Regions from separate parts of the [Rhizobium] kunmingense genome, predicted to be linked through region 1. Evidence: riboswitches for the same ligand, from Rfam matches in the RefSeq annotation. Region 1 holds a riboswitch; each other region holds the start of a gene.
What was found. A riboswitch is a leader RNA that binds a small molecule or an ion and turns the genes downstream of it on or off. The one in region 1 is predicted to bind cobalamin.

Region 1 (5,906 bases):
GGCCGGCCGCGCAGCCGTTTCGAGGATCGTCGGACGCGATGTCGACCAGCTCGATGAAGCGGCCGTCTGCCGCGCGGCGATCGAAAGCCTTTCCGAAAACTTTTCCGACGGCATCGTTGCACCGGCCTTCTGGATGGGCATCGGCGGCCTGCCGGCCGGCGCGGCCTACAAGGCGGCCAATACCGCCGACAGCATGATCGGCCATCGCTCGCCGCGCCACGAGGCCTTCGGCTGGGCGGCCGCGCGTTTCGACGACGTGATCAACCTGCCTGCATCCCGGCTGACCGCGGGGCTTTTCGTCGCGTCCGCCTTCTTCGTCCGCGATGCATCGCCGGGCAATGCCATCAGGGCGATCCGCCACGATGCAAGACATCATCGCTCCCCCAATGCCGGCTGGCCGGAAGCTGCGATGGCCGGCGCTCTCGGCGTCGCTCTCGCCGGCCCGCGCAGCTATGCGGGCGAGATGATCGAGGCCCGCTATATGGGCGAAGGCGGACGCACCGAACTGACCTATGACGATATCTATGATGCGCTGAAGATCGCCCGTATCGCCGATATGCTGCTGATCGGACTTTTCGGCGCCCTGGCGCTTCTCATCTGGCAAGTCTGAGCAGCCCGGTCAGATCGAGATGCCGCTCCATATGCGCGGCAAGACGATTAAGAATGGCATCGACATTGGCCTCGTAATCGAGACCCGACGCCCCCCCACCCAGTCGCGTGATCCACGCCGACCGCTGCGCGTCATCGGAAAACAATCCATGGACGTAACTGCCGACAACCCGCCCATCGGCCGAGCAGGCCCCCTCTGACTGCCCAGCGATCGTTGCAAACGGCCGCGCGCAATCGACGCCGGAAGTCCGGCCGATATGCATTTCATAGCCAGCGAAGGATATGCCGTCGAAACTGGTGCCCGAGACGGCTTCGAGCCTCTTGGTGCCGGCAAGCACCGTCTCTACATCGAGCAGGCCAAGTCCTTCGACGGCGCCCGGCTGCCCCTCCGTACCCTCGGGATCTGAAAGCCGCCTGCCGAGCATCTGGTAACCGCCGCAAAGCCCCAGAACGCGACCGCCGCGACGGTGATGCGCAGCAATATCGACATCGAACCCGGCCTCGCGCAGGGCGCAAAGATCCGCAATCGTCGCCTTCGATCCGACCAGCAGCACCAGATCGCAATCGCCGGGAATGACCTCCCCGCGCCGCACCCGGATAAGCTCGACATCCGGTTCGGCTTCCAGCGGATCGAGATCGTCGAAATTGGAAATATGCGGCAGGATCGGTACAGCGATACGGATTTTTGCGCCCGGCTTGCGGGCAAAGCTCTGGTTGAGGCCAAGCGCGTCCTCTGCCGGCAGCAGTGCCGCATCGGCGAAATGCGGCAAAAGGCCGATGGACTGCCAGCCGGTAAATCTGCCGATCATGTCCATGCCCTCGGCAAACAGCGCCGGATCGCCGCGAAACCGATTGACGATAAAGCCACGGATCATCGCTGCATCGTCGGCGTCTATGACGAGCTTCGTGCCGGCAAGACTGGCGATAACGCCGCCTCGATCGATATCGCCGATCAGTACCACGGGCACGTCGGCGGCACGGGCGAAGCCCATGTTTGCGATATCGTTGCTGCGCAGGTTGATTTCCGAGGCACTGCCGGCCCCTTCGACGAGAACGAGATCGGCTCTCTCCCGCAGTATCTCGAAGCTTTGCAGCACCCTCGGCAAAAGCTTCGGTTTCAGATGCTGGTATTCGGACGCCTTGGCATTGCCTTCCACCCGCCCCTGCACGACGACCTGCGAACCGATATCGCTTTGCGGTTTCAGAAGAACCGGGTTCATGTGGACGCTGAGGGGCACGCCGGCGCCGCGCGCCTGCAGCGCCTGCGCGCGGCCGATCTCGCCGCCATCCGCAGTGACCGCGGCATTGTTCGACATGTTCTGCGGCTTGAACGGCAGAACGCTCAGTCCACGCAAACTGAAGGCACGCGCCAGACCTGCAACGATGAGGGACTTGCCCACATCGGAGCCTGTTCCCTGGAACATCAGCGACTTTGCCGGCATCGGTCAGAACTCGATTCCGGCCTGGGCTTTGACGCCCGCCTTGAAGTGATGCTTGACCAGCGACATCTCGGTGACGAGATCGGCCGCCTCGATCAGCGCCGGCTTCGCGTTGCGGCCGGTGACGACGACATGCAGGTCCGGGCGGCGGGCAGACAAGCCGGCGACGACCTTTTCGAGATCGAGATAGTCGTAGCGCAGGGCAATGTTCAGTTCGTCGAGAATGACGAGACCGATCGTCTCGTCCGCCATCAGCTCGAGCGCCTTCTCCCACGCCTTTTCGGCTGCCGCGATATCGCGCTTCAGGTCCTGGGTTTCCCAGGTAAAGCCTTCGCCCATCGTATGCCAGACAACGCGATCGCCGAAGACGGCGAGCGCCGGCTGCTCGCCCGTCGACCATGCGCCTTTGATGAACTGCACGATCCCGACGCGGCGATTGTTGCCGAGCATGCGAAGCGCTAGCCCGAAGGCTGCGGTCGACTTGCCTTTGCCGGGGCCTGTATGGACGATGAGAAGACCCTTTTCGAGGGTCTTCTCGGCGACTTCCGCATCCTGAACCGCCTTGCGGTTCGCCATCTTGGCGCGATGGCGCTCCTCGGCGGTCTGATCGACGTCTTTCACTATGCTGCAAGCTCCCGGTTTGATCCGATGGATGCGGCCTCGCCGCTGCGAAGTTTCTGCCGCAATACGCCGGCCAGCGCGCCGAGAACAGCCCAGAAGACGAGGTTGGTTGCATAGACGGCATTGACGAAGCGGGCATGAAGCTCGATCGGCACGGCCGTCTCGTGCGTAGGCGGCAGCGGTGCACCGATGAGATGCGGGGCCACAAGAAGCACGATCGCCAGCGCCGCAAGAAGCGCCGAACGGCTATAGGCGAGAAGGCCGAGACCAATCGCGGTGCACACCACTGTCGCCGTCCACCAGACCTGGCGCGGCCCGAGTTCCGCCGCCGGCATGCCCGGCAGTTCCGGCGGCAGGCCAAGGCCGGGTGCCAGGCTGACGGTAAGGAAGCCGGCAATGCCGAACATCAGGCCGCCGCGCCATCCGCCAAACCCGCCGAGTGCCTCGGCGACAGCAATGGCAACGAGCGCGAAACCAACCGCAGAAAGAATATTGGCTGCAGCGGTGTAGATAAAGCGCTCCAGGCCATCTGCAGGCGCCCAGGCTTCCGCATCGTGATGATGGTCGGCTTCGGCAGGCGCGGCAGCACCGGCGGCCGGGGCCACGTCATGGGAGTGCCCGGCATCTTCCCCACCGGCAGTCTCAAAGGTTTCGGCCGCAAGAATGAGCGGCACCGTGGAAAAGCTCTGCATCACGGTCATCAGGAGACCGGACAACAGGCCGGCGATCACCGCCGCAAGGACGATGTTACGAAACAGCGACATATGGGAATTCCTCTTTAGTGGCAGGGAAATGCCAGCGAATGGCGCGTATCGTGAGCCGCGTTATGGACGACTTCCAGATGCGAGAAGCCGACAAAGCCGACGATGAAGAGACCGAGAACGGCCGACATGCCGAGAGGAAGGATTTTGGATGCGGAGACGCTGACTGCGCCTGCGGCGGAGCTAACCATGGATTTCGTCTTTCTGCCCTCCACCCGAGGGCTGTTTAAAATGCCGAATGTCCCTGGCAGGTCTCCTGGCTTGCGGATCTGGCGCCCTTGCCCGCCTTCCCGGATCTCTCCAGTGGCGTAACGGCCTGGTGGCCGTGTTGGGCAAAAGCTTTCCGCCTACAGTTGCGGGGGCAGCCGCGGAATTGACGAGCTTCGTCGCACCGCATTCCCTTGGGTAGCTCGTTGAAGCACCAAAGACACGATCACTATAAACAATTCGGTTGTCTCGGCAATCGGCTTTGCGACATTGACAGTTCACCACCGGAAAGCTTACTTGAACGGCATGACGGTCCCTTGCCGGCAACGGTCGGGGCTAAGAGAGAATGCGGTGCGGATGGCAATCATCCAATGCCGCGGCTGCCCCCGCAACTGTGTGCGGCGAGCCATCCTGCCAGAAACGCCACTGGAGACATCCGGGAAGGCAGGCAGATGGTGACGACCCGCGAGCCAGGAGACCTGCCGTTCAAAAATTGCGCTTTTCCGGCGGGGTGCTCCGGGCGAAGCTTTCTTTCCACTGCAGGATGGCTCGTCCGCCTGTTGCGCACCCCGATTGTAGACAGACCGGCGGTATGCGGCCCGATGACGAGTGACGTGCGAAAGAACGATGGCGAAACGGCCGCCGGTGAAGCAGACGTGACGATCTTCGTCTGCACCAATTGTCGTGAGGCGACCGACAGTCAGGCCCGTCCAGGTGTTGGCCTGATCGAGGCGCTGCGCATTGCTGCCGAAGGCAAGCCGCTCGCCATCAAGCCCGTCACCTGTCTCGCCAATTGCGACAAGAGCCCGAGTGCCGCCTTCAACCACCGCTCCGGCTGGTCCTATGTCTTCGGCCACCTGTCCAACGACAATGCCGACGACATCGTCACCGGCGCGATGATGCTGGCTGAGGACGAGCGCGGCTTTCTTCCCCTTCGCGGCCGCCCCTCCTGCCTGCGCGGCAAGGGCATGACGGCCCGCATTCCACCCTTTCATCATCACGAGGACATGCCTTCATGAACGTCAATTCCGGCACCAAGTTCGACAAGGTTCCCTGCACCGTCATCACCGGCTTTCTCGGCGCCGGCAAGACGACGCTGATCCGCAACCTGATCGAAAAACTCGACGGAAAGCGGCTGGCGATCATCGTCAACGAATTCGGCGATGTCGGTATCGACGGCGAAGTGCTGAAGGGCTGCGGCATCGAAAGCTGCCCGGATGACAACATCATCGAGCTGGCCAACGGCTGCATCTGCTGCACGGTTGCCGACGATTTCGTTCCGGCGATCGACCAGATCCTCTCCCGCGAGCCGCGCGTCGATCACATCCTCATCGAAACCTCGGGCCTTGCTCTGCCGAAGCCGCTGGTTCAGGCCTTCCAGTGGCCGGACGTGAAAGCGCGCGTCACCGTTGACGGCGTCATCGCCGTGGTCGACGGCTTGGCGCTGGCCGAGGGCCGTGTCGCCGATGACCACCACGCATTGGAAGCCCAGCGTCAGGCGGATGCTTCCATCGATCACGACGATCCGGTGGAGGAGGTCTTCGAGGACCAGGTTGCCTGCGCCGACATGATCGTGCTGACCAAGACCGACCTTCTGGACCAGGCCTCGCTCGCCGCCGCCAAGGGCCGCATTCAGGCGCATCTGCCGCGTGCGGTAAAGATAGTCCCGGCTGCCAATGGCGCCGTCGATCCGGGCGTGCTGATCGGTCTCGGCCTTGCCGTCGAGGACGACATCGACAACCGCAAGACCCACCACGACGAGGAACACGACCACGATCATGACGATTTCGACAGTTTCGTCATCGATCTGCCCACTGTTTCGGATGCCGAAGCCTTGGCCGACCGCATTTCCGCCACGGCGGAGGCGGAAAACGTGCTGCGCATCAAGGGCTTCATTGATGTCGCGAACAAGCCGATGCGCCTACAGGTTCAGGCGGTAGGATCGCGGGTCAACCACTATTTCGACCGCGCATGGGGTGTTGACGAAACGCGCCGGAGCCGTCTGGTCATCATCGGTGAAAAGGGCTTGGACCGCGCTGCAATCGAGAAGATGCTGGCGGCCTGAAGGCCACCGGACCGGGGCAGGAAGGATGCATATACTCGCCACAACATCGTCGTCACTCGACGACCTGATAGAGCCGGTCGACCTTAACCAGTTGCCGGCCGACGTGGTGGTTTTGTCCTTCTCCGGAAGTGACTTGAACGGGGTTGCAGCAGGATGGGACGATGGAGGAAGTTCCATCGCCCTGACCAACCTTTCGGATCTGCG
Region 2 (5,906 bases), 2.4 Mb from region 1:
GTATTCCGCGCCGAAGACCTCAGCAAGGCCGAGGAAATCGGCGACAACGCCAACAGCAAGAAGTATCTCGACGAACTGCGCTCCAAGGCGCAGATCGAGCTTCGCTGACCACCATTCATTCCGTCTTCCGGAGCTTACATGGCATTCGATCGCCCGCTCGCTTTAACCCAGGGCGATCCTGCCGGTATAGGCCCCGACATCACACTCGCCGCTTGGGCGGCACGCGATCAGAACGGCATTCCGCCTTTCCTGTTCATCGGCGACCCGGCGGTGCTGAAAGCCCGCGCCGGTATGCTCGATCTCGACGTGCCGATCCGCGAGGCGACGGCGGAAACCGCTCTTTCCATGTTCGACACGGCCCTGCCCGTCCTGCCGATAGCAGCGGGCGCGGATGTCGCCGTCGGTGAGCCCCATGTGGCGACCGCGCGGGCGACGATCGCGGCGATCGCAACCGCCGTCGATCTCTGCCTTGCCGGACACGTCTCGGCGGTCGTGACCAATCCGATCGCCAAGTCGGTTCTCTACGAAGCCGGCTTCGAGTTTCCCGGCCACACGGAGTTTCTTGCGCATCTCGCCGAGAAGGCGACGGGCAAGCCTGTACTACCGGTGATGATGCTGGCCGGACCGAAGCTGCGCGCCATCCCGGTCACCATCCATATCCCGATCAAGGACGTGCCCACGGCGCTGACCGAGGACCTGATCCTCGAGACCTGCCGCATCGCCGCGCATGATCTGAAAACGCGCTTCGGCATCGAGAAACCACGCCTTGCCGTCGCCGGGCTCAACCCGCATGCGGGCGAGGATGGCGCGATCGGCCGCGAGGACCAGACCATCATTCACCCGGCGCTGGTCAAGCTGCGCACGGAGGGCCTGCATGTGTTCGGGCCGCTGCCTGCCGACACGATGTTCCATGACGAGGCGCGTGCCCGCTATGACGTGGCGGTCTGCATGTATCACGATCAGGCGCTGATCCCGGCCAAGGCGCTCGGCTTCGACACGTCCGTCAACGTGACGCTCGGCCTGCCCTTCATCCGCACATCACCGGATCACGGCACCGCCTTCGGCATTGCCGGACAGGGCATCGCTCGCGAAACAAGCCTTGTAGAAGCACTGAAACTCGCCGGCGATCTGGCCGGCAAAAGCAAGGGCATGGCCAGCTGATGGCGACACTCGACGGACTTCCGCCACTGCGCGACGTCATCCAGCGCCACGGCCTCGATGCGAAGAAATCGCTCGGACAGAACTTTCTCTTCGACCTGAACCTGACGCAGAAGATCGCCCGCTCGGCCGGTTCTCTCGATGGCGTCACCGTGTTCGAGGTCGGCCCCGGCCCCGGCGGCCTGACACGCTCCATCCTCGCACTCGGCGCGAAGAAGGTGATTGCCGTCGAGCGCGATCCCCGTACGCTGCCGGTTCTGGCGGAAGTCTCGGATTTCTATCCGGGCAGGCTGGAAGTCATCGAAGGCGATGCGCTGAAGACAGATTTCAAGGCTCTCGCCGCCGAGAAGGCCGATGGCGGGCCGGTGAAGATCATCGCCAACCTGCCCTATAATGTCGGCACGCAACTGCTGCTGAACTGGCTTCTGCCGGAAGACGGACAGTGGCCGCCTTTCTGGGAAAGCCTGACACTGATGTTCCAGAAGGAAGTCGGCCTGCGCATCGTCGCCGACGAGGAAGACGATCACTATGGCCGGCTGGGCGTCATCTGCGGCTGGCGCACCGATGCGCATATGGTGTTCGACGTGCCGCCGCAGGCATTTTCACCGCCGCCCAAGGTTAACTCCACGGTGGTGCATCTGACGCCGAAGGCAAATCCTTTGCCCTGCGACGTCAACAAGCTGGAGCGCATTACCCAGGCGGCTTTCGGCCAGCGCCGCAAGATGCTGCGCCAGAGCCTGAAGCCGGTGGGCGGCGAGGCGCTGCTCGCCAAGGTCGGCATCGAGCCGCAGCGCCGTGCGGAAACGCTTTCCGTTGCAGAATTCGTGGCGCTGGCGAACGCGCTTTAAACGCGTCCGCCCCTGTCACCGGGTCATGATGCCTGCCGTTCCCATACTGCGAAGGGATCCGGCAGGTTCGCCCAGTTTTCCGGCGTAAACCCATCCGCCTCGATCAGGCACGCATCCAGCTCTGCCGTGACCCGCGCTTGATCCATAGTATCGGTGCCGATGAAGACGATTTCCTGCCGCCGGTCGCCCCAGACGGGATCGAGATAGGGCTGCATCATCCTGTAGAACTCCGGGCTGTCGGGCCAACGCTCCTTCGGCACGGCCGACCACCACATGCCGGTGCGGCCGGTGCGCACCAGCGCCCCCGCCTGGCTGATCTCGCCGACGAAATGCGGCCGCGTCGCCAGCCAGAAGAAGCCCTTGGCCCGCACGACGCCCGGCCACGAGCGATCGATGAAGCGCTGGAATTTTTCGGGCTCGAAAGGCTGGCGGGCGCGGTAGACGAAGGAGCGGATGCCATATTCCTCCGTCTCCGGCACATGGTCCTTGAAACCATGCAGTTCCTTGAACCACAACGGGTGCTGCTCTGCCTTGTCGAAATCGAAGCGGCCGGTGCCCAGCACGTCCTTCAATTCCACCTTGCCGAAATCCGTCTCGATTAATTTTGCATCGGGATTGAGCGCCACGATGATCTTTCGCGCGGCGTCGCGGTCGTCAGGGGTCGCGGTGCCGATCTTGTTGAGGACGACGACATCGGCAAACTCGATCTGCTCGACAAGGAGGTCGACGATGGTGCGGTTGTCGCCCTCGCCCGCCGTCTCGCCGCGATCGGCGAGGAAGTCGCCGGAGCCGTAATCCTTCAACAGATTGGCGGCATCGACAACGGTGACCATCGTATCCAGCCGCGCAACGTCCGACAGGCTCAGACCATTCTCGTCGCGGAAATCGAATGTGGCGGCCACCGGCAGCGGCTCGGCAATGCCGGTCGATTCGATCAGCAGATAATCGAACCGCCCCTGTTCGGCGAGCGCCCTCACCTCCTGCAGAAGATCGTCGCGCAGCGTGCAACAGATGCAGCCATTGGTCATTTCGACCAGCTGTTCCTGCGTGCGCGACAGGTTGGCGCCGCCATCGCGCACCAGTGCGGCATCGATATTGACCTCGCTCATGTCGTTGACGATCAGCGCCACCCGCATGCCCTCGCGGTTCGACAGGATGTGATTGAGCATGGTCGTCTTGCCGGCGCCTAGAAAGCCGGAGAGCACGGTGACGGGAAGTTTGTCTTTCATTTGCAAAAGCCCATTGCGTCATTTGTTACGTTATACTATTACGAAATCACAAGCAGCGACTGCCGTCAAGCCTTGTAGAGAAGACATGACGTCCGGCGGGGCGGCGGGCCGGTCGTGCGCAAGTCAACGGACAAGCCCAAATCACTAGACAAGCTTTGGCCTGTCTCCTATCAAGGCTGCGCTACGGTTCTGCATTCGCAGATGAAAAGGGAACGCGGTGAGGTTTATCAAAACCGATCCCGCGACTGCCCTCGCAACTGTAAGCGGCGAGCTTTTCGTCACAGCCACTGGTTCTCGAACCGGGAAGGCGACGGGCAGCGTTCGAGCCGCGAGTCAGGAGACCTGCCGCAGCGAGGCTAAAACCAATACCGGACGAGGTGTTCCGGCGGGAGAATGATATGACGCAAGCGACACTGTCGCCCGCCATCCTGATGTGGACCGCAAACGCGGCCTTGCATCGTCCTGCCTTTCATCCCGGCAAAGCCATTTCCCTTGAAAGGACAGGACATGAAACTCGGCCTTATCGCCGCACTCTTTGCGATTTCCGCATCGGCACTTCCCGCAACAGCCTTCGCCGCCTCGACCAGCTATCCGCTGACACTTGAGAATTGCGGCCAGCAGATCACTTTCGACAAGGCTCCGGCCAAGATGGTTTCCATCGGCCAAGGCATGACGGAAGTGCTCTATTCGCTCGGCCTCGCCGACAAAGTCTCCGGCACCGCCGTCTGGGTCGGTCCGGTTCTGCCGGAATATGCCGAGGTCAACGCCAAAATCAAACGGCTTGCCGATAACGACCCGAGCTTCGAATCCATCGTCGGGCTGGAGCCGGATCTGGTCGCCGCCGAGTTCGAATGGCATGTCGGCCCGATGGGTTCGGTCGCCAAGCGCGAGCAGTTTTCCGATATCGGCGTCAACACCTACATCTCGCCGGCCGATTGCGTTGCCAAGACCAACACCGATGGTGGCGACGGGGTGCGCAAGGAGCTGTTTACGATGGACCTGATCTATCGCCAGATCGGTGAGCTGGCGCAGATCTTCGATGTGCAGGACCGCGGGGCCAAGCTGATCGCCGATCTGAAGACCCGCGAAGCCGCAGCCGTCGCCTCGATCAAGGGCGCGGAAGCGAAGAACCTGCCGGTGGTCTTCTGGTTCTCCAGCAAAGAAACCAAGGGAGACGCCTTCATCGCCGGCAAGAACAGCGCGCCGGCCTATATCCTCAAGACGCTCGGCGCACAGAATGTCGTGACAACCGAAGAGGAATGGCCGCTGGTCAGCTGGGAAACGATTGCCGAGGCCAACCCTGCCGTGATCGTCATCGCCACCATGGACCGCCGCCGCTATGCCGCCGACGACCCGGCGGTGAAGGTGTCCTTCCTCGAAACCGATCCGGTAGTCAGCGAACTCGACGCGGTGAAGAACAGGCATTTCGTGATGATGGACGCACAGTCGATGAACCCGACGATCCGCACGATCGAAGGCATCGAGATCCTGGCAAAGGGCATCCAGTCCTTCGGACTTGCGAACTGAACAAGCCCCTTATGTCGCGCCTGCCTCACGGTGGGCGTGACGCTTCTTTCGCATGTCCATGCCCTTCCGAAAGGACAGACCATGAAATCCGGCCTGATCGCCGCCCTTATCGCGCTCCCCTTCACCGCCCTTTCCTCCGCAGCCTTCGCCGCCCCGGCCGGCTATCCGCTGACGCTGGAAAACTGCGGCGCGGACATCGTCATCGAAAAGCCTCCACAAAAGGCCGTTGGCCTCGGCCAGAACAGCACCGAGATCCTGCTGATGCTCGGCCTTGCCGATCGCATGGCCGGCAGCGCCATCTGGGTGTCTCCGGTTCTGCCAGCGCTTGCGGCGGATAACGCCAAGGTGCACCGCATCGCCGCCAACACGCCGAATTTCGAGGCCGTCGTCGCCCGCGAGCCGGATTTCATCGCCGCACAGTTCTTGACCTCGGTCGGGCCGCAGGGCCGTGTGGGAACGCGCCAGCAGTTTGCCGATCTCGGCGTGCCGAGCTACGTCTCGCCGACCGACTGCACCGTGACCGACAATGCCGTCTCGGATGGCGCGCGCAAACAGATGTTTTCCATGGACCTGCTCTATCAGGAGATCGATGAACTCTCGCGTATCTTCGACGTCGCCGACCGTGGTGAAGCGCTGATCGCCGAACTGAAAGGTCGCGAGGCCTCGGTGCGCGCCCGTGTGGCCGACAAGGCGAAGGATGTCAGCCTCGTCTACTGGTTCTCCTCGCCGGAACTTGCCGGCGACGCCTGGATGGCCGGCAAGAACGGCGCCTCGGGCTACATCACCGAAGTGCTGGGCGCAAAGAACATCGTCACATCCGAACAGGAATGGCCGCTCATCGGCTGGGAGGCGATCGCGGCAGACAACCCGAGCGTCATCGTCATCGGCACGATGGACCGCCGCAACCAGACGGCAGACGATCCTGCCGCCAAGAAACAGTTCCTTTCCACAGATCCGGTCGCAAGCAAGCTCGATGCGGTCGAAAACGGTCGTATCGTGGAGATGGATGCGCAGGCGATGAACCCGACGATCCGCACCATCAACGGGCTTGAAATCGTCGCGGATGCTCTTGGCAGGTTCGGATTGCTGAAGTGACCCCATCACGCATCAAACCGTGGCTCGCCGGCATTGCCGGCGTGCTCAT
Region 3 (5,906 bases), 980 kb from region 1:
TGTTGTCCTTCTTCAGCCGGCGCAGTCCGTCCCAGATCTCGCCGGTCGGCAGCACCACTTCCAGCCCGAGGCAAAGCTGGCGCATGTTGCCATAGGCGAGCACAGCCGTTCCGCCGGCATTGGTGGAAAGATTGCCGCCGATCCGGCACGAGCCTTCCGAGCCGAGCGACAGCGGAAACAGCCGCTCGACCTTTTCCGCCGCCGTATGCACGTCGGCCAGAATGACGCCGCCATCGACCACCAGAACATTGGCGACCGGATCGACATCGCGGATCCTGTTCATCCGCTCCAGCGACAGCAGAATGTCGCTGCCGCCGGCGCGCGGCGTCTGCCCACCGACCAGACCGGTATTGCCCGTCTGCGGCACGATTGCGGTGCCCGTCTGGCTGGCAAGCGTCATGATGGCGGAAACCTCGGCCGTCGAGCCGGGTTTCAGAAGCATCGGCGACGACCCCTTGTAGAGGCCACGGTTTTCGATCAGGCGCGGCGCAAGCTCCGTCTGGTCGCGCACCACATTGGCTTCGCCGACGATTGCCGCAAAGCGGTCGAGCAGGTCCGCTGCCGGTGTCATCACGTCCATGCCTAAGTCTCCCCATCGCGTGGCGCTGCCGCGCGCGCCAGTCTGTCGTTGATCGCTTCGCCCAGTCCCCCGTCGGGAATGGCGGTAATGGCAATATGCGCCGCACCCGTGGCATCGGCGCGCTTCAGGTATTCGAACAGGTTTGCCGCCGCTTCCGCAAGGCTGCCGGATGGGCTGAGATCGAAAACCGCCTTGGCTTTCTCGATGCCTGTAACCTGCACATCATGAAAGCGGATCAGCGCCTCGCCCTCTTCGACGGATGTCGCATTCAGCCGCACCGCCGCCCCCGGCGCATAATGGGAGGCGAGCATGCCCGGCGCCTCGATGATCGCCGCCGGCCCCTCGCGCCGCCTGATCGCCCGGCCCGCAACGCTGGCGATCTCGTCGGCGGCAAGCCCGCCGGGGCGCAGCAGCAGTATCGTGCCGGTTTCGGGATCGACGCGGATGATCGTCGATTCGACACCCACCGGCGAAGCGCCGCCGTCGATGATCAGCTCCAGCTTCCCGCCGAGATCATCCATCACATGGCGTGCGCTGGTCGGGCTGATCTTGCCGGATGTATTGGCGCTCGGTGCCGCAAGCGGCCGGTCATAGGCGCGGATGAGGTCGCTGGCGAAACCGGCCGGGCAGCGCAGGCCGACCGTTTCCAGTCCCGCCGTCGCCAGCGGATGGATCGCGCTGCCGGGTTTCAAGGGCAGGATGATGGTCAGCGGTCCGGGCCAGAAGGCCTCCGCCAGCTTGCGCGACAGGGGATCGAACACCGCATAGCGCTCCGCCATGGCGATATCGCAGACGTGGCAGATCAGCGGGTTGAAGCGCGGCCGGCCCTTTGTCTCGTAGATCGTCGAGATCGCTTCCGCCCGCGTCGCGTCGGCAGCAAGCCCGTAGACGGTCTCGGTCGGAATGGCGACGGGAAGGTCAAGGCCGAGCACGCGGGTGCCTTCGCGGATCGCGCGTTCAGGTTCTGCTTTTATGTCGATGATTGCGGCTGTCATGTGCCGTCAATACAGCCTCGGGGCCGCGGCTTCAAAGCCTTTTGATGATTTCGCGTACGGTCGCATCCGGCGCGCCGAGCATCAGCACGTTGCGCATCGCCTCGCGCGGGTCGCTGGTCTGGAACAACAGCCCGTTCTGCCGGAAACTGCGGTCGATCTTCGCCCCTTGGCCGGCCTCGCCCTCGATCGCCACGGCGAAATACATGCGTGAACCGCGCGGATTGATCCGGGCAAAGAAGTCGTCCTCCTCGCCGATCTCGGAGAAGAAGTTGGCGATGTAGAAGGACCACGTCACCAGCGCTTCGGGAGAAAAGAACGTCCGCGCCGCCGTCACATGGCAATAGCCCAGATGCGGGCTGCCATCGAGCGTGCGGTGAAAGATGAGCTTCGGCAGGCTGATCGAGCGATGGAAGGTGTTGAGCCGCATATGCGTCGTCTCACCGGCGGTCTCTAGCTTGCGCCCGGTCTTCTCCGCCACCTCGTCATGGCTGAGATATCGGCGCTCGTCCGGTATCCAGATCGGCCGCGCGCGGGAAATCTTGCCGGTGCGCAGGAATTCCGAATGGGCGGTCGCGTTGCGCTGTGGCGCGGTAAACGGCCGCTGTCCATTGACCTCGTAATAGCGGATCTGTCCTGGCATTGTCCTGACTCTTCCGTTCTCGATCGCGGCGGATCGTATTAGTAACATCTTAACAGTGTCTTTCCGCCGCACAGCTTGCCGATCCGGCACGAAACAGGCCCCGTCGCCAATACAGTCGCCGATGTCGCAATGTCGCCTATGCGACAGGCGGCAGTCACGTTTAAATGCGATCAAGCTCATGGTGCCGCCTCGCTAGGGGAGGCGGAGAATTGGGAAGCCGGCGGGTCGATTGAGACCTTACCGGCGCTGCCCCCGCAACGGTGGCGGAGTTGAAGGCATGGCACGGGGGAAACCCCGAACCACTGGGACAGAGCCGAACGGCCGCTCGGGAAGGTGCCATGTCAGTCCTTTAGGGATAGCTCCGAAGCCCGGAAACCAGCCTGAGCCGGAGTGATGACCGATCGCGGTGGGCGTTCGGGACAGGAATTGGCGGAATGTGTAACCGTCGGCTTGTCCATGCCCCGTCGCTTGCCTGGAGTGCGAGGAAGCATATGGACATTCATAGTCAGGTTCTGCGGCAGCTTAAGAACCGCCGCGAAGGTTTCAGCCTTGAACAGCCGTTCTATATCGATCCGGATTACTACAAGCTCGACATGGAGATGATCTGGTATCGCGACTGGCTGTTCGTCGGCCATGACTGCGAGCTGGAAAAGGGCGGCATGTATTTCACCCTTCAGGTGGGTGATTACCCGGTCCTCGTCATCCGCACCCGCGAAGGCGATATCCGCGCCTTCCACAACACCTGCCGCCATCGCGGCCACCGCGTCTGCACCAAGGATACGGGTTCGGCGACGCGCCTTGTCTGTCCCTATCACCAGTGGACCTACCAGCATGACGGCTCGCTGATGTCGGCCCGCCATATGGGCGACAATTTCGACAAGAAGCAGTTCGGCCTGAAACCCCTCCACTGCCAGGTCGTCGCGGGCTACATCTTCATCTGTCTGGCGCAGGAAGCCCCGGACTTCGCGCCCGTGCGTGCCACGATCGAGCCCTACATGGCGCCGCACCGCATTTCCGAAACCAAGGTCGCCGCCAAGAATACGATCATCGAGAAGGGCAACTGGAAACTCGTCTGGGAAAACAACCGCGAGTGCTACCACTGCGCCGGCAATCACCCGGAACTCTGCCGCACCTACCCGGAAGCGCCGACCGCGACCGGCGTGCAGGGCGCCGGCGACGATCCGTTCATCTCCGAACACTGGAGCCGTTGCGAGGCCGCCGGCCTGCCGAGCACCTTCAACATGTCGCGTGATGGCCAGTTCCGCGTTGCCCGCATGCCGCTCGTCGAGGATGCCGAGAGCTATACGATGAACGGCCGCCCGGCGGTTGCCCGCTCGCTGTCGGAAGACGTGACGATCTCCCACATCGGCACGATGCTGATGTTCCACTATCCGACCACCTGGAACCACATGCTGGTCGACCATGCGATCTCCTTCCGCGTCATCCCGATCGGGCCGGAAGAAACCGCGGTAACCACCACCTGGCTGGTCAACAAGGAAGCGGTCGAAGGCGTCGATTACAATGTCGACGAACTCACCCATGTGTGGAACATGACCAACGACCAGGACCGCCAGATCGTCGAGGAAAATGCCTTCGGCATCCGCTCGCCGGCCTACGAGCCGGGTCCCTATTCGGAAGCCCATGAGGGCGGCGTCATGCAGTTCGTCGAATGGTACGCCAACTTCATGATCGACCGGCTGAAGGGCAAGGACGCGACGCTCTCGGCTGTCGCCTGACCGGTAAAAGTTCCATTGGAACAAAATCGGGGTGTTTCGCATTGTAGATCGCCAATCTACAGATGAGGAAACATCCCCGATGACCGCATTCCGCATGCGCCTTGCCACTGCGCTGACGGCGGCTGCCGTTCTGGCCACGAGTTTCATGCCCGCCGCCGCCATGCCGGCGGTTCAGGTCATGCCGGTTCCGGTTGCCTCTGCCGCCAATGCTGCGCAGGTAACGGAAGTCCAGTATCGCGACCGTGACCGCCGCAGCTATCGCCAGGATCGCCGCTACTATCGCCAGGGCTATCACAACGGCCATCGCGGCTATCGCGAGCGCCGCCGCGGCTATCGCTATCACAACGGTTACTGGTTCCCGCTTGCAGCCTTTGCGACCGGCGCGATCATCGGCGGTGCGATCGCCAACCAGCCGCGTGCCTCGGGCGGCAGCCACGTCCAGTGGTGCGCCAACCGCTACCGCACCTACCGCGCTTCCGACAACACCTATATTCCGAGCGCCGGCATTCGCCGCACCTGCGTTTCGCCTTACAGGTAAGCAACCGGCAGGTGATTGAATTGACGGGCGTAACGGAGGCGTGAACGCCACCGAAGCGCCCGTTAATCTGCGGTTCAGCGAGAAATTTCTAAGGCTGCTGCGAAATAGATTTCTGGAATGCGGAATACAGGAACGTTTGCAACGTTCTCTGCTCGTGTCTCAACAAGGGAATGGAGAGTTAAGAGATGACTCTGTTCAAGAAGATCGCAGTCGCCGCCGTGTCGGCCATCGTGCTTGCAGGCTCGCTGGGGTCCGCCCAGGCGCTGCCTTTGCCGGCAGTCCCGAGCGCCCCGGTGGCGTCTGACGTGACCAATGTCCAGTATTATCGCGACTACGGTCCTCCGCGTCGCTGGCGTGGCGACGGCCCGCGTCGTGGCTGGTATGGCGGCCATCGCGGTTACCGCGAGTCCCGTCGTGGCTATCGCCGCCACAATGACGGCTACTGGTACCCGCTGGCAGCCTTCGGCGCCGGCGCGCTGATCGGCGGTGCCATCGCCTCGCAGCCGCGCTATGTGCAGCCCGCACCGGCCCCGGTCTATCGCAGCAGCGGTGGCCTCAATCCGCGCCACTACGACTGGTGTGCCGGCCGCTATCGTTCCTACGACAGCTATTCCAACACCTTCCAGCCGTATAACGGCCCGCGCCAGACCTGCTACTCGCCCTTCTATTGATTAGGGCAGGCAAGGCCACGGCATGACATTCGAACCCGCGCTCCGCGAAATCACCGGAGCGCGGGTTTTTCGTTGCGGCTAAAGGATACCCACCCGCCGCAGCAGCCACCAGGCGGCGGCGACGGACAGCACGATCGCGCCGAAGGCGAAGGCGGTGCCGTGCAGGCCTTCGGCAAACGGCAGCGACGAGGTGTTCATGCCGAAAAAGCCCGTCACCAGCGAAGGCGGCAGCAGGAAGGCGGTCATCAGCGACAGGATGTAGAGGTGGCGGTTGGTTTCCGACGAAAGCTTGGAATCGATTTCCTCGTGCAGGAGCCGCGCCCGCTCCTGCAGCGCATAGACGTCGTGGTCCACCGCCTCCAGCCGGCCGATCAGGCGTGCCGCCGCATCGTCGAAGCCGGGCGGCATGTCGTCCTCGTCGGCCGCCATCGCGCGGCGCATCAGGGTCAAAACGGTGCGCAGGTGCCGATGCAGCCGCACGATGGTGCGCCGGACCGGCGCCAGCCTGCGCCGCTCGTCTTTCGGCGCGTTGTCGTAGACGAAATCCTCGATCAGGTTCAGTTCGTCGGTCAGCTCCATGACGAGCGAGATCATCGTCCGCTGGAACTCCGCCACCAAAGTCTCGAACACGTCGATCGGCCGGTGATAGCGTGCCGCGTTCTTCTCGACTGCTGACTTCAGCCGGTCTATCGAGCGCAGCGGCTGCAGTCGCGTGGTGATGATGATCCTGTCGGAGACGAAGAAAT
Region 4 (5,906 bases), on a different contig from region 1:
TGCACCGCCTCGTCGCGGATGATCAGCCGGATCAGGTCGGCGGTGTTGGTAAGCCTTGCGCGGCTCGACCAGTACATCGGCAGGTAGAAGCCGGAATAGAACAGAAAGCTTTCGAGGAAGACGGATGCGACCTTCTTCTTCAGAGGATCGCCACTTTCATATTGCGCCATGATCAACGCCGACTTCTTCTGCAGGAACTCGTTTTCCTCCGACCAGCGATACGCGTCGTCGACATCGGGCGTCGAGCAAAAGGTGGAAAAGATAGAGGAATAGGAGCGCGCATGCACCGCTTCCATGAACGAGACGTTGGAGAGTACCGCCTCCTCATGCTGGGTGGCGGCATCCTGCATCAGCCGCACGGCACCGACACCGTTCTGGATCGTGTCGAGCAGGGTAAGGCCGGTAAAGACACGGATGGTGAGCTGCTGCTCGTTGGGTTTCAGTGTCGCCCAGGACGGAATGTCGTTGGAGAGCGGCACCTTTTCCGGCAGCCAGAAATTACTGGTCAGCCGGTTCCAGACTTCGAGATCCTTGTCGTCCTCGATACGGTTCCAGTTGATGGCGCGGATAGCGGCGGCGGGTTTGACGGCGATGTTCATGGTGTTGGTTCCTGAAGGAAACGGCGAGGCTGCGGCATAGTCCCTTCGCCCCGTTTACGGGGAGAAGGTGCCGGCAGGCGGATGAGGGCAGAGGCGGACACCGATCTCAAATCAAAGTGCACACGATACGCAGCCCTGCACTTCCGTGCCGGTCAGCGCCATCTGGCGAAGGCGGATGTAATAAATTGTCTTGATGCCCTTCTTCCACGCATAGATCTGCGCCCGGTTGATGTCGCGGGTCGTGGCGGTGTCGCGGAAGAACAGCGTCAGTGACAGGCCCTGGTCGACATGCTGGGTGGCCGCCGCATAGGTGTCGATGATCTTCTCGGGCCCGATCTCGTAGGCATCCTGATAGTAATCGAGATTGTCGTTGGTCAGATAGGCCGCCGGGTAATAGACCCTGCCGATCTTGCCCTCCTTGCGGATCTCGATCTTGGAGACGATCGGATGGATCGAGGAGGTCGAGTGGTTGATATAGGAGATCGACCCGGTCGGCGGCACGGCCTGCAGGTTCTGGTTATAGAGCCCGCCCTCCATCACGGCGGCCTTCAATTCCTGCCAGTCCTCCTGTGTCGGGATATGAATGCTCGCCTGTTCGAAAAGTTCGGCGACGCGTTCCGTAGCCGGCTTCCATTCCTGTCCGGTGTATTTATCGAAATACTCACCGGAGGCGTATTTCGAGTTCTCGAAACCTTTGAAACTCTGGCCACGCTCGACCGCCAGCCGGTTCGACGCCCGGATGGCGTGATAGGTCACCGTGTAGAAATACATGTTGGTGAAATCGACGCCTTCTTCGGAGCCGTAGAAGATCCGTTCACGGGCGAGATAGCCATGCAGGTTCATCTGGCCGAGGCCGATCGCATGACTGTCCGCATTGCCCTTGGCAACCGAAGGCACCGAGGTGATGTCGCTCATGTCGGAGACCGCCGTCAGCGCCCGGATCGCGGTCTCGATCGTTTTGCCGAAATCGGCACTGTCCATCGCTGCCGCGATATTGAGCGAGCCGAGATTGCAGGAAATATCCTTGCCCATATGCTCGTAGGAAAGATCGGCGCCATAAGTGCTGGCATCGCTGACCTGCAGGATTTCGGAGCACAGATTGCTCATGGTGATACGCCCGGCAATCGGGTTGGCACGGTTCACCGTGTCCTCGAACATGATGTAGGGATAGCCGCTTTCGAACTGGATTTCGGCGATCACCTGGAAGAATTCGCGGGCCTTGATCTTCTTCTTTTTGATCCGGCTGTCGGCAACCATCTCCTCGTATTTTTCCGTCACCGAGATCTCGCTGAACGCGACGCCATAGACGCGTTCCACGTCATAGGGCGAGAACAGGTACATATCCTCGTTGTTCTTGGCGAGTTCGAACGTGATGTCGGGCACCACGACGCCGAGCGACAGCGTCTTGATGCGGATCTTTTCATCTGCATTCTCGCGCTTGGTATCGAGGAAGCGCATGATGTCGGGATGGTGGGCGTTGAGGTAGACGGCACCCGCGCCCTGACGCGCACCCAGCTGGTTGGCGTAGGAGAAGGAATCCTCCAGCAGCTTCATCACTGGAATGACACCGGATGACTGGTTCTCGATCTGCTTGATCGGTGCTCCGGCTTCGCGAAGGTTGGTGAGCGACAAGGCGACACCGCCGCCGCGCTTGGAAAGCTGCAGCGCCGAATTGATGCCGCGCGCGATGCTCTCCATATTGTCTTCGATCCGCAGCAGGAAGCAGGACACCAGCTCGCCGCGCTGCTTCTTGCCGGCATTGAGAAAGGTCGGCGTCGCCGGCTGGAAACGGCCGGAAATGATTTCGTCGACCATATCGCGGGCAAGCGCCTCGTTACCGCGCGCCAGCGCCAGCGCCACCATGCAGATACGGTCTTCGTAACGCTCCAGATAGCGTTTTCCGTCAAAGGTCTTCAGCGTGTAGGAGGTGTAATATTTGAACGCGCCGAGGAAGGTGGGGAAACGGAATTTTCTCTCATAGGCATGGTCGAACAGGTCGCGGACGAAATTGAACGCATACTGGTCCAGAACCTCCTGCTCGTAATAGCCTTCCGTCACCAGGTAATCGAGCTTCTCCCTGAGATTGTGGAAGAACACGGTATTCTGGTTCACGTGCTGAAGAAAATACTGCTTCGCCGCCTCGCGGTCCCTGTCGAGCTGGATCCTGCCATTCTCGTCGTAGAGATTGAGCATGGCGTTGAGCGCGTGATAGTCGAGCCCGGCCTCGGCCGCCTTCATCGACGCTTTCGGCTGGGAAGAGGCGGAGGACTTCACGCTCCCATCCCGCATTGTAATAGAGCTTGTCGCGTCCAAAATCGTTCCAATCCGTGTTTGACGTGATCGACATCCTCCGCAGTGCCGAGAAGCTCGAACCGATAGAGTAGCGGCACCGTGCACTTGGCGGAGATAATGTCGCCGGCGCGGCCGAAGGCGGCACCGAAGTTTGTGTTGCCGGCGGCAATCACGCCGCGGATTTGCTTGCGGTTGTCCGCGTCGTTGAGAAAGCGGATCACCTGTTTGGGCACAGCGCCCCTGTTCTCGCCGCCGCCATAGGTCGGGACGATCAGAACAAAGGGGGCGTCGGCTGCGAGCGCATCATCGCTGTCGATCGGGATGCGTAGGGCGCCAAGCCCCAGTTTTTCGACGAAACGGTGGGTGTTTTCCGACTTGGTGGAAAAATAGATCAGGCCACCCATCCCGCTCACGCCATGGCGGGCAACAGGCTGCTGATCATGTCGGGGCGGAACCCCGCCCAATGCTGCTCGCCGGCGACTACGACCGGCACCTGCCGATAGCCGAGGCCCTGCACCAGCTCATAGGCTTCCGCGTCGACGGAAACGTCGACGACGCTGTAGTCGATCCCCTGGCGATCGAGCGCGCGGGTGGTCGCCGTGCACTGAACGCAGGCGGGCTTGCTGTAGACGGTAATCATCATGATGGTCCCTTGTTGATAGGCGCGACAAAGCACTCGGACATCCGCAGATGTCCGGGCAAATAACCTGAGATGAAGGCAGACGCTGACGCTTGCCGGACGCTTAAACGCCCGTCATTCGCGCTGACGTATATGGAAACTCGAACTCATGGACTTCACCCCGAAGTGGCTCATGCGGACTGCCGGGGAAGGCGCACGCACGGAAACATCCCGCACGCTCACGCTACCTTCCGGACACCCCGCCCGTGGACGTTTTCGCTTGAGGCAGGTCTCCTGGCTCGCGGGTCGTCGCATCCGATCCGCCTTCCCAACGCCTTATGCGTCAGTGGACAAATCGACCGGATGCTCGCCGCTTACAGTTGCGGGGGCAGCTTCGGCATTGCTCGGCCTTTCAGGGCCTCACGCACCGTATTCCCGTCTTAGCTTCCGATGCGAATCGGAAGAACCTCGAACACTAGATATAGTAGACGAGACGGAAAATCCGTCAACAACTATGAAGCCTCATCCTCAGGGAAGTTTCGAAATCTGCCGATCGCCACAATGACCGCCCGACAATCATTGCCTCCGCAGGCACTCCACCGGGAAAGCGCATGGAGGCCGCGTGTGGTCAAACGGCCATCGAGTTTTCCCTCTCGCCAGAGACGTGCGTCTTGTCGATCGCGGCAGCAAGGCAGAGACGTGAGAAAAAAGCATTTCCTTTGCGGCTCAGGATGGCGGCCCTTTCTCCGAAAAGGATCAATTGTGGAACATCGTTTCTCGTGGCGACTTTGAGCTTTGGTTAAGTTGCGCGCCAAACAAGGAGCCATTTGATGTTTGTCAAAGCCGTCACCAAAACCGTTTTCGGACTTGCCCTGTCGATCGCGACGCTGGCCGCCACCCAGGCCTCTGCCGATGCGACGCTGGATCGTATCAAGGGCCGCGGCAAGCTCACCGTCGGCGTCATCCTCTCGGGCGCACCGTTCGGCTTCATCGATCCGAAGTCGCAGGAGCAGAAGGGTTACAATGTCGATATCGCCAAGGCGCTGGCAGCCGATCTCGGCGTAGAGCTGGAAACGGTGACGGTGACGCCGCCCAACCGTGTCCAGTTCCTGCAGCAGGGCAAGGTCGATATCCTTATCGCCAACATGCAGTATACCGAAGAGCGCGCCAAGGTTCTCGACTACGTGCCGACACCTTACGACCGCGCCGGCGGTGCTGCCGTAGTGCGCAAGGACAGCGGCCTTAAGGACTGGGCCGACCTCAAGGGTAAGCCGGTCTGCATCTCGCAGGGCTCCAACTACGCGCAGCCGCTGGCGGAAGAATATGGCGCCGTCGTCAAGGGTCTCCCCAGCCAGCCGGAATCGCTGCTGGCGTTGCAGGGCGGCAATTGCGTCGCTGCAGTCCATGTCGGCGCGACCGTCGGCCTGCTGCTGGTAGACCGGGCTGACGAATGGAAGGACTATGCCATCCCCTTCCCGACCGAACTGATCCCGTCCGATAGCGTCATCTGGCTGCGCAAGGGCGAGGCAGACACGCAGACTGCACTTGATGAAGCCGTCAAGAAGCTGCATGCTTCCGGCAAGATGCTTGAGCTGGCCAAGGCCAACCGTTTGCTCAACACCAAGTATCTCGAGGAAGAGAACAAGAAGCTTTCCGCCGCCCAGTAAGCGGAAGCTGCGGTAAAGCCACATGCAGGATATGAACCTTACCAGCCTGTTCGTCGATCTGACGGGCAGGCTGGGCCTCAATTACGAGTTTCTGGCGACGGGCTACGAGGCGCAGATCTGGCGTGACGGGTTCATCACCACGCTCTATCTGGTTGCCGTCACCATTCCCGTCAGCCTGATTTTTGGCCTGATCTTCGCCGGCTGCCTCACCTCGGGCAGGCTGTGGCTTTCTGCACCCGTGCGCGCGTTCGTGGAACTGACCCGCAACACGCCGACGCTGGTGCAGCTGATGTTCAGCTTTCTCGTCCTCAACACCGTCGTCTCCAACCTGTTCGGCGGCGCCCAGAACAACCCGCTTTCGCCGTTCTTCTGGGTTGTGGCGGTCGTCGGCCTGCATATCGCCGCCCTCCATGCGGAAGCCATCCGCGCCGGCATCGAATCCGTGCCGGCCTCGATGATCGAGGCCGCGCGCGGCATGGGCTTCAGCCAGTTCGAAATCCTGCGTTACGTACAGATCCCGCTCGCCTTCCGGGCCTCTCTGCCGGCGATCGTCAACGGGCTGATCAACCTCGTCAAATCCACCACCGTCGGCAATGCCATCGCGGTCAGCGAAATCACCTATGCCTCGATCATGGTCTGGACGCAGCGCGACAATGTCGTGGAGCTGATGATCGTGCTTCTCGCCTTCTTCAGCCTGATTAATTTCGTCGTGGCCCGCATCGGCCAATG

Region 2: another riboswitch for cobalamin. It lies ahead of AC0JZ4_RS17625 (ABC transporter substrate-binding protein); the one in region 1 lies ahead of AC0JZ4_RS06195 (CbtB domain-containing protein).
Region 3: another riboswitch for cobalamin. It lies ahead of AC0JZ4_RS01475 (aromatic ring-hydroxylating oxygenase subunit alpha); the one in region 1 lies ahead of AC0JZ4_RS06195 (CbtB domain-containing protein).
Region 4: another riboswitch for cobalamin. It lies ahead of nrdH (glutaredoxin-like protein NrdH); the one in region 1 lies ahead of AC0JZ4_RS06195 (CbtB domain-containing protein).

What each region holds. Positions count from the first base shown of each region.
Region 1 is NZ_CDRNXG010000001.1:1,242,725-1,248,630, reverse strand. It holds gene cbiB (adenosylcobinamide-phosphate synthase CbiB) at 1-610, shown strand, start outside; gene AC0JZ4_RS06210 (cobyric acid synthase) at 594-2,051, opposite strand; gene cobO (cob(I)yrinic acid a,c-diamide adenosyltransferase) at 2,055-2,669, opposite strand; gene AC0JZ4_RS06200 (CbtA family protein) at 2,669-3,433, opposite strand; gene AC0JZ4_RS06195 (CbtB domain-containing protein) at 3,448-3,621, opposite strand; cobalamin riboswitch at 3,660-3,871, opposite strand; cobalamin riboswitch at 3,931-4,138, shown strand; gene AC0JZ4_RS06190 (DUF1636 family protein) at 4,240-4,656, shown strand; gene cobW (cobalamin biosynthesis protein CobW) at 4,653-5,702, shown strand; gene cobN (cobaltochelatase subunit CobN) at 5,728-5,906, shown strand, end outside.
Region 2 is NZ_CDRNXG010000001.1:3,640,265-3,646,170, forward strand. It holds gene AC0JZ4_RS17605 (SurA N-terminal domain-containing protein) at 1-108, shown strand, start outside; gene pdxA (4-hydroxythreonine-4-phosphate dehydrogenase PdxA) at 139-1,161, shown strand; gene rsmA (16S rRNA (adenine(1518)-N(6)/adenine(1519)-N(6))-dimethyltransferase RsmA) at 1,161-2,006, shown strand; gene zigA (zinc metallochaperone GTPase ZigA) at 2,030-3,235, opposite strand; cobalamin riboswitch at 3,403-3,599, shown strand; gene AC0JZ4_RS17625 (ABC transporter substrate-binding protein) at 3,743-4,762, shown strand; gene AC0JZ4_RS17630 (ABC transporter substrate-binding protein) at 4,844-5,857, shown strand; gene AC0JZ4_RS17635 (FecCD family ABC transporter permease) at 5,869-5,906, shown strand, end outside.
Region 3 is NZ_CDRNXG010000001.1:264,854-270,759, reverse strand. It holds gene AC0JZ4_RS01490 (FAD-binding oxidoreductase) at 1-580, opposite strand, end outside; gene AC0JZ4_RS01485 (L-threonylcarbamoyladenylate synthase) at 583-1,575, opposite strand; gene AC0JZ4_RS01480 (DUF6656 family protein) at 1,607-2,215, opposite strand; cobalamin riboswitch at 2,377-2,613, shown strand; gene AC0JZ4_RS01475 (aromatic ring-hydroxylating oxygenase subunit alpha) at 2,707-3,951, shown strand; gene AC0JZ4_RS01470 (BA14K family protein) at 4,031-4,489, shown strand; gene AC0JZ4_RS01465 (BA14K family protein) at 4,675-5,160, shown strand; gene AC0JZ4_RS01460 (transporter) at 5,239-5,906, opposite strand, start outside.
Region 4 is NZ_CDRNXG010000002.1:1,250,124-1,256,029, reverse strand. It holds gene nrdF (class 1b ribonucleoside-diphosphate reductase subunit beta) at 1-599, opposite strand, end outside; gene nrdE (class 1b ribonucleoside-diphosphate reductase subunit alpha) at 711-2,837, opposite strand; gene nrdI (class Ib ribonucleoside-diphosphate reductase assembly flavoprotein NrdI) at 2,870-3,295, opposite strand; gene nrdH (glutaredoxin-like protein NrdH) at 3,301-3,534, opposite strand; cobalamin riboswitch at 3,778-3,996, opposite strand; gene AC0JZ4_RS24145 (transporter substrate-binding domain-containing protein) at 4,341-5,177, shown strand; gene AC0JZ4_RS24140 (amino acid ABC transporter permease) at 5,200-5,906, shown strand, end outside.